Linked DNA regions of Dyadobacter pollutisoli. The protein of the gene in region 1 interacts with the protein of each later gene in a pairwise test. Links are inferred from orthologs where the notes say so. Each region holds a gene or a part of one and is shown on either strand. Other genes may lie near its edges.

Region 1 (3,422 bases):
ATGAGTTCAAGCTTTTCTGTTTCCTCATTAGACCAGTCGCTACTTTCCACCATGTCGGTGATCGAACCTTGCAACGATTGGAAGCCTGGTGAAACAATGTCTTTTTCTATAACCAGATCGATTGCTCCGGTGGGCGTGTTTTCTTCGAGTTCGCCAGTCAGTACAAGTTTGGGATCTTCTTCAAATACTTCTTGTACTTTCTCTTCATACACCACCACAACAGGCTCTTCCTGTTTTCCTTTTAAGGTTGTTTTCAACTCAATACCTGGAATTGGCGATTCAATGCTGTCGAAACCTGCCGCAACGATGGTAACCCGTAGCTTATCACCAAGAGAATCATCGGTAATGGTACCCAGTTTGAACATCCTTGCCTCACCGCCAACCTGTGAAAGTACATAGCGCCAGATGTCGCGCTGCTCTTTCATAGTCGCTTCCTTCTTCTTGCTGGTCGCCAAAGTCACGAGAATACGTTTCGCACCCCGGATATCACGATCGTTCAAAAGCGGAGAATCCAATGCTTCTTTAATAGCAAGCTGTGCACGATCAGCGCCGGTAGCTTCGGAAGTTCCCATTACCGATTGTCCGGCGTTTTTGAGTACTTTTTCAACGTCCTTGAAATCCGTATTGATGTTACCGTTTGTCGTAATGATCTCGGAAATACTTTTCACGGCATTCAAAAGGATTCCGTCCGCCTCGGCAAATGCCTGCGTGAGCGTCATATCCTCATAAAGCTCTTCCAGCTTATCATTAAGCACTACCAGAACCGTATCGCTGTACTCTTTCAGTTGTTCGATACCTTCCAGTGCCTGTTCCTTTTTATCAAGTCCTTCCCAGGTATAAGGAGCGGTCACGACTGCCACCGTAAGCTTACCCATTTCCTTCGCAAGTTGCGCGATCACGGGAGCAGCACCGGTACCCGTTCCACCACCCATACCCGCGGTGATAAACACCATTTGAGTAGAGCCGCCCAACAAGCCTTTAATTTCTTCAATGGTTTCCAGAGCAGCTTCCTTACCTTTTGTAGCGTCCGTACCTGCTCCAAGTCCTTGCGTTAAAGTCGCTCCAAGCTGGATTTTAACGGGCACAGGGCTATTGGCAAGCGCCTGTCTGTCAGTGTTACAAACAGCAAATTCTACATCTTTGATTTTTTTCTCAAACATGTAGTTGACCGCATTGCTACCACCACCACCAACCCCGATCACCTTAATGATAGCTGGTTCGCTGCGGTTTTCGCCATTGGGTTGGTCCTTTATGATTTCGTTCACTATATAGTCCTGGTCTAACGAGTGCAACAAGCTTGTATTCATATCTTCCGGGGTTGATTGAGTGTGTAACTTCGTTTATGATCAATAGTCGTCCAGACTATCATCTTTTTTCCCAATAATGCTGTTAATATTATCCCAAAAAGTACCGTTTTTCTTCACCGGTTCTTTCACTTCTTTTGGCTTCTCTTTCTGTACAATCCCTGCACCGGTGTTGAATGCAGTCGCAGGCTTACACACCGATTTTACCCTTGGATCAATGGATTTCAGACCAGCCCAGGCAAGCCCTATGGCAGTACTGAATGATGAATTGCTCACTGCATCCGCTTTCGCTGTGCGTTCCAGGTTTTCGGGATACCCTACCCGCACCGACATATCGGTAACCCTTTCAAAAAGGACTTCAATGTCATCAATGTTTGCAGATCCGCCCGTCAGTACGATACCACCGATCAGTTTATCCAGGTAGCCTGATTTGATGATTTCCGCATACACCATGGCCGCGATCTCTTTCAGTCTTTCCTCAATAATCAGCGCAACATTCTTTTTCAAAACCTGTTTCGGAGCTCTTCCTGCAAGGAAATTGACAAGGATTTCAATGTTAAGAGGAATGTCCGCAGAAACAGCTACACCATATTCCTTTTTAAGTTGTTCCGCATTTTCAAACTGAATGCCGCAACCAATGGCAAGATCACTGGTAATGTGACGGCCTCCGATCGGGAAAGAAGCAATGTGACGGATAATGCGGTCCTGGTAAATGATCAGGTCCGTAGTATGGTCACCAATATCTACCAAAGCAATTCCGGCTTTGATCTCATTATCTGTCAAAACCGCCAAGCTCGTCGCCAGCGGTCCAAATACCATTTTATCACACCTCAGATTCTGGTCTGCATCTGCAAGGCTCTTCTTTGTGCGCAGGATAGATTGGTTATTCGCCGAAATGATCAGGAAATTCCCTCCGAGCTTAATTCCCGTCCTACCCACCGGCTCCTTCACGCCCATTGAATTGTCAACTACAAATTCCATCGGCAGCACATGCAACACATCGTAGTTAGGCTCGATTTTGGCCCGATACATATCATCCACCAGCTGATCCACATCTCTTTGAGTAACCTCTTCTCCGGATGAAGCCGAAGGTCTGATCACACCATCGCTCTGGGCGCTTATTTTCACATGCGTTCCCCCAAAGCTTACATTTATAATACCAATGTCAAGATCGGAACGGGACGATGCTTCCGCAAGTGCTTCCCGAATGGCACTACCAACTTGTTTTATATTTTCTACTGATCCGTTTACTACTGCTCCTGCTGGTACAGGAACTTCACTAAATCCTAAAATTTCGATGTTATTTTGACGGGCTCCGGATGCGGCCCCCTGCGCGGCAATCACGGTTATCTTCGTGCTTCCTATATCTACTCCTACTACAATTTTGTCGTGTGCCATGCTGATGGTGAATTATTATTCACAAACTATTTGATTCTGAAACTTAATACTAATCTTCTTATATCTGCTCCAGTCCTGACTTAGTACCTTTTCATAAAACGTTCTGAGCTTTTTGAATTTGGCCTGATAATCTTCTGCCAAACCAAATTCTATTCTTTGGTCACCCAAAACTGTCATTAAGGAAATCTCCCCGTACCTGTCAGCATGAAGCTGGGCAATTTGTGCTTTCCAAAATGGATCTGTGTTTAAAAAACGCAGCAATTCCATAAAAGAAGCCCCTTTTACAGTCTGCAATCTTTTAGGATCATTGAAATAGGATCCTGAAACCAATAATGTTCTGGCTGAATAACTCTCTGACAGCGGAAAAAAAAACGCCCTCATCGTTAATATAGTATCCCGACGTATTCCGCAATTCCCCATTTTCCGACGTGTTAATCCAGCGCGCGAGCGGTTTCTCCTGTTCTACCTCTACAACTATATTACCTCTAAGGTCACGAAAAACCTGACATTTCTTTATCAATTTATTCCTTTTGACCCTGTTTTCAAGATCATTCAATGCTACGTCTTTTAGTCTGCTGCCCAGCAACGGATCTCCTCCGTTTTCGGTAACCAGCATTTGTACGTCCATCTGATTCAAAAAGCGCGTACCCGAATCCCCTTCAATCGATATGACGAGATTCTCGCAACGCTGTTGCCCAAGCCTGCTTTCTGCCATGCCAA
Region 2 (8,899 bases), 440 kb from region 1 along the record:
TTTGGCTTAGTAAAAGCTTATCCGGCACTGCATTCACTTTTGCATTATATGCACTATCTGGCAGCTGGTTTTGGGCCAGAAATGACTGAGTTGATCGTTCCGGCTTTGATACGCTCGGGGGAGAAGGCAAGTGCCAGGTCGCATTACGCACAGCTGGTTTCAGAAATGAAGAAAGTATTGAAAGCAATTCCGGAAAGTCGGGGCAAAATTTTTGAAGCAGTGGAGCTACTCAAATCAAAGTATCCCCTCAGGCCAGCTATGCTGGACGAATTTAAAAAATTGAAGTGAGAACAGGTTTATACGTAAAACTTTTTGATCTTAATTAGTTGCTCCACGGGCTCAGGCACCATGTACCGGATGGATTTGCCATTTTTGATACAGGCCCGCAGAAAGGTAGCTGAAATGTCAAGCAAAGGAGCCTCTACAAACTTTACAGCCGGGTGATTTCCAAATGAATGGACTTTGGAGTTGGGGCGGGGATAAACATACAGCCCGGTATATTCAAGGATTTTCTCATAGTTTTTCCAATTGGGAAACTGAGCCAGATTATCTTCGCCCATGATGAGTTTGAACTCGTGTTGCGGAAATTTCTCCTGCATCCTGATCAGCGTATCAATCGTGTAGCTCGGCTTGGGCATGTGGAACTCAATGTCGGTCACTTTCAGGAGTGTATTATCCGAAATGGCGCGCTGAACGAGGTCATAGCGGTCAAATTCGTGCAATAGGCTATTGTTTTTCTTAAATGGATTTTGGGGACTGACTACAAACCAAACCTGTTCGAGGTCGGTGGTGGTAGCCATGGTGTTGGCAATGATTAAATGGCCGACATGTATGGGATTAAAGGATCCGAAAAATAGGCCGATTTTCATTGGTTCAGGAAGCGATGAATTCCATCACCATTTTTTCCGCCTTGAGAAGTGTTTCCTCAAGATCGTCGTTGACCAGTGTGATGTCAAATTTATCCTCAAAACTAAGTTCGTAATGTACTTTCCCTAACCGGGTTTCCAGAGATTTTTCTGTCTCAGTTCCTCTTTCACTCAATCTGCGGATAATTTCAGCCTCGGAAGATACTTTTACAAAAACGGCCAGGGCGCTTTCGCGGTAAATTTCCTTTAATTTCAAGCCTCCTTTTACGTCTACGTCGAACAAAACGTGTTTTCCTTCAGACCAGAGCCGTTCGATTTCTTTTTTGAAGGTGCCGTAATAATTGCCGGCATACACTTCTTCCCATTCTGCGAACTCATTATTGGCAATGCGTTCCCGGAAATCTTTTTTTTGCAAAAAGTAATAATCCTTTCCGTCAATCTCGTGTTCACGCCGTTCCCTCGTCGATGCCGACACTGAGAAAGCAAGTAGACCAGGAAATTTTTTTAATAAATGTCTTACTATGGTAGTCTTTCCAGAACCGGAAGGAGCAGAAAATATGATAAGCTTACCTTTCACACTAACAGATTAACTGTTTATTTTTGAAATGATTGTATTCAGAATACTCTGAGGGCAGGGCTTTTTTTCAATTTTCAAATTGAGAGAATCCTTAATGCATTTTTCTAAACGATAAGACTCGATACAAGGGATGCATTTGTCCATGTTTTCGCGGAAGTGATCTTTTTCCGCTTCCGTTGCCTCGTCATCCAGTATAGCCTGAATGATTTTCATACACTCCGCATGGTGCTCGCAGGTCTGCTTCATGATTGGTTTTTGCGCTTCTTCTGTTACAGAAGGCGTCGAAAGAGATGCATTCATTATGAACAATGAAAATAAGAATAATGGAATATATGTACAGTTGTACCCTATAACCGCATAGGTTGTAAAAAAAGTTTCACAACCTACGAATCATATCCCATTGAACTAGCATAACTCTTCAACTTTTCTTTCAATAAGTTACGCGCACGGTGTAATCGGGACCTTACTGTACCGATCGGAATGTCCAGAATCTTGGCCATTTCTTCGTAAGTAAATCCTTCGATATCACACAGGATGATGACAGTACGGAAGTCAACAGGCAACGCATTCAATGCATTGGCTACCTCGTCACCGATCAGTTCCTGCACCGCGTCGGCACGAAGGTCGACGGTGTAAGTAGTGTCAGAAGCCTCCTCGGAATTATAGGTAGTTTCCACTTCCTGATAATCAACCTTGGACGGTTCTTTACTTTTCTTACGGTAATCGTTGATAAAACTGTTCTTAAGAATCCGAAAGAGCCATGCTTTCGCATTGGTGCCCTGTTCAAAAGAAGAAATAAAACGGAAGGCTTTTAGATATGTGTCTTGTACCAGGTCATTTGCATCGTCTTCATCCATCGTAAGGCGAAAAGCGAAGTTATACATGGAGTCGATGTGAGGCATGAACTCACGGTTAAAAACTTCATAACGAAGGTCATCCGTGTATTCATTAGTAGTGAGCGTTTCTGACATGGCAACTAACATAGGAATGCTGAATTTACAAAGATTAACAACAGCTCCAAATGGTACAAATTAAAATTTGATGAATGGCTTTTTGAAGCTCCTTAACCACCATTATTTCAAGATAAAAATCGAAACGTTGATGTTAATCAATGTAACAACATCAAATTCCGAGCCAAAAAAAGGTTTGCGTCAAAATGTCATGTTAACGCTTGGAAAAAAGTTCCAAAAGGATAATTAAGAGGGCAGTGAAGAGCGCACTTGCGCCGATTCTGATCAATGTATAAAGGATCATTCCAAAATTATTCATCTCCATGAAAAAAAGCATGGCATGATGCAAAAGTATAAGCGGCAAAATGTAAGCAAGAAAAGCACCAAGTCCCTGTGCCCGAAGCCCGACCTCTGCACGTTCTGCGCCTCTCGATTTCATTTGGTAATGGATCAGGAATGGCCGGACGTAAGCGATCATCACGGAGGCGGAGGCATGCATACCAAATGTATTGGAGAAAACGTCCACAGTGAAGCCAATACCGAATGCGATCAACAAAAGGTACATTCTGTCAATATCGGCAGGAAGCAGCAGTACGCCGGCAATGTAAATGAAGCAGAACGCGTAATTGAACATTACGATATTCCGCATGAAGAAGATCTGCAAAAACAGGTAGAGCAGGATCATCAGGGAATATTGTATTGCTTCTCGTAAGCTCATCGGGTTTCTACTGTACGTAATTTAAGATTTTCCTGCTCCCCAAGTTGTTGATTTTGTACCACATACACATATGACAGATTCCTGAAATCGGTAGCGAGGCGCAAAACAATGTTGTAAAAGGTCTGATTTGGGTTAACTGTCACGGTTTCTACTCTTCCTACCATAATGCCCGGTGGAAACACAGAATTCTGATCGGACGTAACAGCCGAGTCGCCTTTGAAAATCTTGGTATATTTCGAAACATCGATCATATCTACCAAATTGGGGTCCTTACCCTGCCATTTGGCATAACCGATTTCCTTGCTCCTCACCAATTTCGACGATACCATAAACTGTGAATGCAGAATGGAGGTGATCACGGAATAATTTTCCGAGCAAAAACGGACCTTCCCTACAACACCCGTGGCAGATATAACACCCATTCCGGGCTTGATTCCATGCGCGGTACCCTTGTCAATCGTCAGGACATTGTTCGTCTTGTTGGTTTCATTATCAACCACTTTGGCCACGGTATAAGTAAATCGTGAGGCAAAAACGGAGTCGGGAATGTAGCCAGCAGGAGCATCAACAGGTTTCTTCTGGTTCAATGCAGTAACCAGAGCATGCAGGCGTGCATTCTCATTCGCCAGATCCGAGTTGATTTCGTCCAGCTTGGTATATTCTCTCGCAGAGTTGGAAAAAGCCAGTGTTTTGGCAACGTAATAATTGGAAGTATTGAAATACGTAGCGCCCCAGTATGTATTGCTGCGCACGATAAGCCATACACTGAGCACTTCCAGCAAAACAAATACCAAAAAGAAACGATTCCGGACAACGAAATCAACGAGTTGGAGCATGGGCTAAAATGTTCACGCGCAGTTCATCAATCGTCGCAAAAATAGAAATCATTTTTCGATTGATGAACTGTGAACGATCCAATACTACGAAATCAGTACCGGCTTGTATAATTCAAGATTTTTAAGGACTTCACCTGTACCTTTTACGACCGCTTTTAATGGATCGTCGGCAATGTGAACAGGCAATTTGGTTTTTTGAGCAATACGTCTGTCCAGTCCATGGATCAGCGCGCCGCCGCCTGTAAGGTAAATTCCGTTTTTGAAAATATCAGCTGAAAGCTCAGGAGGCGAGATTTCAAGCGCCTTCATGACACCCTCTTCAATTTTCGAAATGGACTTATCGAGAGAGTATGCAATTTCACTGTAAGTAACCCGGATCTCCTTTGGAATACCTGTCATAAGGTCACGACCGCGTATCTGGTAATCGTCCAATGGAATTTCCAGCTCAGGAGAAGCAGAACCAATGGCCATTTTGATCAGCTCCGCAGAACGTTCCCCGATCAGCAGATTGTGCTCACGACGCATATAATCGACAATGTCCCTGGTGAAAACATCACCCGCAATACGTACCGACTGTTCGCAGACAATACCTGACAATGCAATAACCGCAATTTCAGTAGTACCACCGCCAATGTCGACAATCATCACACCATTAGGCTGGGTAATGTCAATACCGATACCGATGGCAGCCGCGATGGGCTCATGTACCATGTAAACCTCTTTTGCACCTGCATGCTCACAAGAATCCTTAACAGCACGTTTCTCAACCTCGGTAATTCCGGAAGGGATACAAACCACCATTCGATGTGAAGGAGTAAAGAACCGGCTTCCTGTATCGATCATTTTGATCATCCCGCGGATCATCATTTCCGCGGCAGTAAAGTCTGCAATAACCCCGTCTTTTAGCGGACGGATTGTTTTGATATTCTCATTTGTCTTTTCGTGCATTTGCATAGCTGTGTGTCCGATTGCTAAAACTTTGCCGGTGGTTTTATCCATGGCAATGATCGAAGGCTCATCAACAACTACTGTATCTTTATGGATGATCAGAGTATTTGCAGTACCCAGATCTATCGCTATATCGCTAGTCAAAAAATCAAACAATCCCATATATTTTATTAAAATTTTCGCTCACTTTGATTTCAGGATGGCAAAATTACAGATAAATAACCACAAACAAAGGCATTTAAAAAAATTCGACATATCGCGTTTTCTGACCCAAAACGGGCACTAAAACAATGGTGTAGAATGGAATTTACAAAACCTGTGTACCTTTGTTTTTACTATGGGAATCAGAGCAATTTTGAGTGAGCCACTGGCTCAATACATTGTAAAACAACAGCAGGATTGGATAAGCCGCAGCACAGAAGTTCAGGAAAAATGGCGGAAAGAGCTGGTTAAGACGGCAGCCGATACGCAGTTTGGCAGGGATCACTTCTTTAAAGATATTCATTCTTATTCAGATTTCAAGGAAGCCATTCCGGTTCACGACTATGAAGATCTGAAGGATTACATTGCAAAGCTCAAAACTGGTGAGAGCGACGTGCTCTGGCCAGGCAAACCGCTGTATTTTGCCAAAACATCGGGTACTACTTCCGGTACCAAATACATTCCCATTTCCAAAGATTCTATCTCCAATCACATCAACTCGGCGCGTAATGCCATTTTGACGTATATCGCTGAGACGAAAAAAGCGGCTTTCCTGGACAACAAGCTCATTTTCTTGTCAGGAAGCCCGATACTGACAGAAACCGGCGGGGTACTGACAGGACGCTTGTCAGGTATTTCCAATCACCACGTGCCAGCCTATCTGCGGTCCAATCAGATGCCCAGCTATGAAACCAATTGCATTGAGGATTGGGAAACCAAGCTGGATAAGATCATTGACGAAACGATAGATCAGCGGATGTCGCTGATATCCGGGATCCCTCCCTGGGTTCAAATGTATTTTGACCGAATCATCGAGCGTACCGGCAAAAAGATCAAAGATGTGTTCCCGGAGTTTTCTCTCTTCATTTACGGTGGAGTGAATTTTGAGCCATATCGTGCCAAACTTTTCGAATCCATCGGGAAAAAGATCGATTCAATCGAACTGTACCCTGCGTCGGAAGGCTTTTTTGCCTATCAGGATTCTCAGACTGATGAGGGGCTGCTGTTGTTGCTGGATACCGGCATTTTTTACGAATTCATACCGGTTGAGCATTTCTTTGATGAAAACCCGAAACGGTTATCCATTAGTGAAGTAGAAACAGGCCGTAACTATGCTGTGATCGTCAATAACAATGCAGGTCTGTGGGGATACTCGCTGGGAGATACTGTGAAATTTGTTTCCACGCAGCCATATAAAATATTGGTTACCGGCCGGATCAAGCATTTTATTTCTGCATTTGGCGAACATGTTATCGGTGAAGAAATCGAAAAAGCATTGCGCTATGCCATGGAGCGCCATCGGGAAGTAGAAGTGGTGGAATTCACAGTGGCGCCGATGGTAAATTCGGAGCAAGGCGGACTTCCTTATCATGAATGGCTCGTTGAATTTGCGACAATGCCTAATGACCGGGAAAAATTTGTGGAAGACATTGACAGACGCCTCACGGAGTTGAACATATATTATCAGGATCTGATCAAAGGAAATATTTTACGTCGCCTCGAACTGGTACCGCTGCGTAAGAACGCTTTCATCGATTTTATGCGCGCGAATGGAAAACTAGGCGGTCAGAATAAAGTTCCGAGATTATCCAATGACCGAAAAATTGCCGATGAGCTTGTCAGAATTAACCGGGCGTAATTCCGGGACTTTTAATGCGATTGTAAAATGAAAAAAAGAATAGCCATTTTGGGTTCCACCGGTTCTATCGGTACCCAGGCATTGGAAGTCATAGATGCGAATCCTGAAATTTTTTCGGTAGAGGTACTTACGGCTCAGGACAATGCGGATTTGCTGATCGAGCAAGCTGCCAAATTCCGTCCCAGGGAAGTGGTCATAGGCAATGAGAAGCATTTTGAAAAAGTAAAAACGGCCCTTTCTTCTTTACATATAAAGGTTTATCAAGGAGCCGAAGCATTGGTTTCCGTTGTAGAATCGGACTTCATTGACATAGTACTGACGGCCATGGTGGGTTATGCCGGGCTGTTGCCTACCATTCATGCCATCAGGGCTGGGAAAAATATCGCTCTCGCCAATAAAGAAACACTTGTTGTGGCCGGAGAACTGATCACCGGACTTGCGAAGCAGCACAACGTTAGCATTTATCCTGTCGACTCCGAGCATTCAGCTATATTTCAATGTCTGGTAGGGGAAGAAAATAATCCGCTGGAAAAGATTGTTCTGACAGCTTCTGGTGGTCCATTCAGAGGAAAAGTCCGCGCGTTTCTGGCCAGCGTGACCAAGGCGCAGGCTCTGAAACATCCGAACTGGACAATGGGGGCGAAAATAACGATCGACTCCGCAACGCTGATGAATAAGGGGCTGGAAGTGATCGAAGCCAAGTGGCTTTTCGACCTGGAAGCTTCTCAAATAGATGTGATCGTACATCCTCAGAGCATTATCCATTCGCTGGTACAGTTTGAAGACGGGAGTATGAAGGCGCAAATGGGGCTGCCTGATATGAAGCTCCCGATCCAGTATGCATTGCATTACCCTGCCCGGTTGAAGTCCGCCTTTCCCCGTTTCAATTTTATCGATTACCCGTGCCTCACTTTTGAAAAGCCCGACCTGGATACTTTCAGGAATTTGGCGATAGCGTATAATGTGTTGGAAAAAGGAGGAAATGCTGCCTGTGTCGTCAATGCGGCCAACGAAATTGCCGTTGACGCATTCCTCCATGATAAGATAGGATTTCTGGATATTTCGGACGTAATTGTTGAAACCCTTGCTAAAATAGAATATGTTGGGAATCCTTCATATTCCGATTACGTTCACACCAATGAGGCTGCCAGACGATTTGCCTCTGAAATGATTCAGGTAAAAGTATAAATGAAAACCACGTTGTTAAAGTACTTATCTGTTGCTCTTGCCAGTACGCTTAAATTTTTCGGAGGACCGATTGCCGGCGTTATCCTTAAATTGACCTGGGTAGAAACTGCTATTTGTTCAGCAGTAGGTATGATGTTTACCGTGCTGCTTTTGACGTATGTAGGCGGAGGAATTCAGGCATTGCTTAAAAAACACCGCAAATCTCCCGCTAAGAAATTCACAAGAACCACGCGTATCGCTGTCAATATCTGGAAACGTTTCGGGATTATCGGTATCGCTTTTCTCACGCCACCATTGTTTACACCCATATTCGGACCCATTCTGGCGGTTGCGTTTAAGGTACCCCGCGCTTCGATTTTCCTTTGGATGTCAATCAGCGCAATCCTGTGGGGCTTAGGGATTTCCTATATCGCCCACAAAGTGCATTTTATCCAGGACTGGATCAAATAGGCTGATTACCTGCTGACTTCCTTTTTTGGAGCAACTGTTTTCTTCATAAAGTCACCTTGCGAGAAGTACTTTTCAATGAGGCAGTACATTAATATGAAGAAGTACCTGCTTCCCATCTCCTTGATTTTGAGCTTGGATTCGCCATATTTCCGGTTTGTCCAACTATTGGGAACTACCGCATAATTGTAGCCTCTTACCATTGCTTTGAGCGGAAGCTCAATGGTCAGGTTAAAGTGAGGGGCCAAAAATGGTTTAATACCTTCGATAGTCTCTCTTTTGTAAAGCTTGAAGGCATTGGTAGTATCATTGTATTTGATACCCATCAAAATGCGTACGATGAAATTAGCGACACGGTTGATCAGCTTTTTCACTGCGGGATAATCAACCACTTTTCCTCCTTTTTCCCAGCGGGAGCCGAAAACGCAGTCATAATCGCCTTCCAGCATCTTGAAGTAATATTTGGCAAGATCCTCGGGATCATCAGACATATCGGCCATAAAAACCGCCACACAATCTCCTTTGAAAC

Evidence for each region.
Region 2: the proteins of ftsA (region 1) and ON006_RS25255 interact in binary tests that used the Escherichia coli proteins (3 or more experiments, as listed by UniProt). The link is inferred for Dyadobacter pollutisoli from one-to-one orthologs.

What each region holds. Positions count from the first base shown.
Region 1 is NZ_CP112998.1:5,705,924-5,709,345, forward strand. What follows is about bases 525-3,412. They hold ftsA (cell division protein FtsA), read right to left. Parts: upstream 2,703-3,412; coding sequence 1,347-2,702; downstream 525-1,346. Other genes in these bases: ftsZ (cell division protein FtsZ), read right to left, coding at 525-1,307; ON006_RS32485 (hypothetical protein), read right to left, coding at 2,718-3,122; ON006_RS23350 (cell division protein FtsQ/DivIB), read right to left, coding at 3,007-3,412. In the rest of the region: more of ftsZ, read right to left, coding at 1-524; more of ON006_RS23350, read right to left, coding at 3,413-3,422. UniProt on the Escherichia coli protein: Essential cell division protein that assists in the assembly of the Z ring. May serve as the principal membrane anchor for the Z ring.
Region 2 is NZ_CP112998.1:6,139,006-6,147,904, forward strand. Bases 3,045-6,007 are described here. They hold ON006_RS25255 (rod shape-determining protein), read right to left. Parts: upstream 5,058-6,007; coding sequence 4,032-5,057; downstream 3,045-4,031. Other genes in these bases: ON006_RS25245 (SoxR reducing system RseC family protein), read right to left, coding at 3,045-3,111; mreC (rod shape-determining protein MreC), read right to left, coding at 3,108-3,947; ON006_RS25260 (GH3 auxin-responsive promoter family protein), read left to right, coding at 5,233-6,007. Outside these bases: ON006_RS25220 (SWIM zinc finger family protein), read left to right, coding at 1-288; nadD (nicotinate (nicotinamide) nucleotide adenylyltransferase), read right to left, coding at 297-869; gmk (guanylate kinase), read right to left, coding at 874-1,443; ON006_RS25235 (phosphohydrolase), read right to left, coding at 1,453-1,743; ON006_RS25240 (sigma-70 family RNA polymerase sigma factor), read right to left, coding at 1,827-2,426; more of ON006_RS25245, read right to left, coding at 2,608-3,044; more of ON006_RS25260, read left to right, coding at 6,008-6,735; ON006_RS25265 (1-deoxy-D-xylulose-5-phosphate reductoisomerase), read left to right, coding at 6,763-7,923; ON006_RS25270 (hypothetical protein), read left to right, coding at 7,924-8,373; ON006_RS25275 (glycosyltransferase family 2 protein), read right to left, coding at 8,379-8,899. UniProt on the Escherichia coli protein: Forms membrane-associated dynamic filaments that are essential for cell shape determination. Acts by regulating cell wall synthesis and cell elongation, and thus cell shape.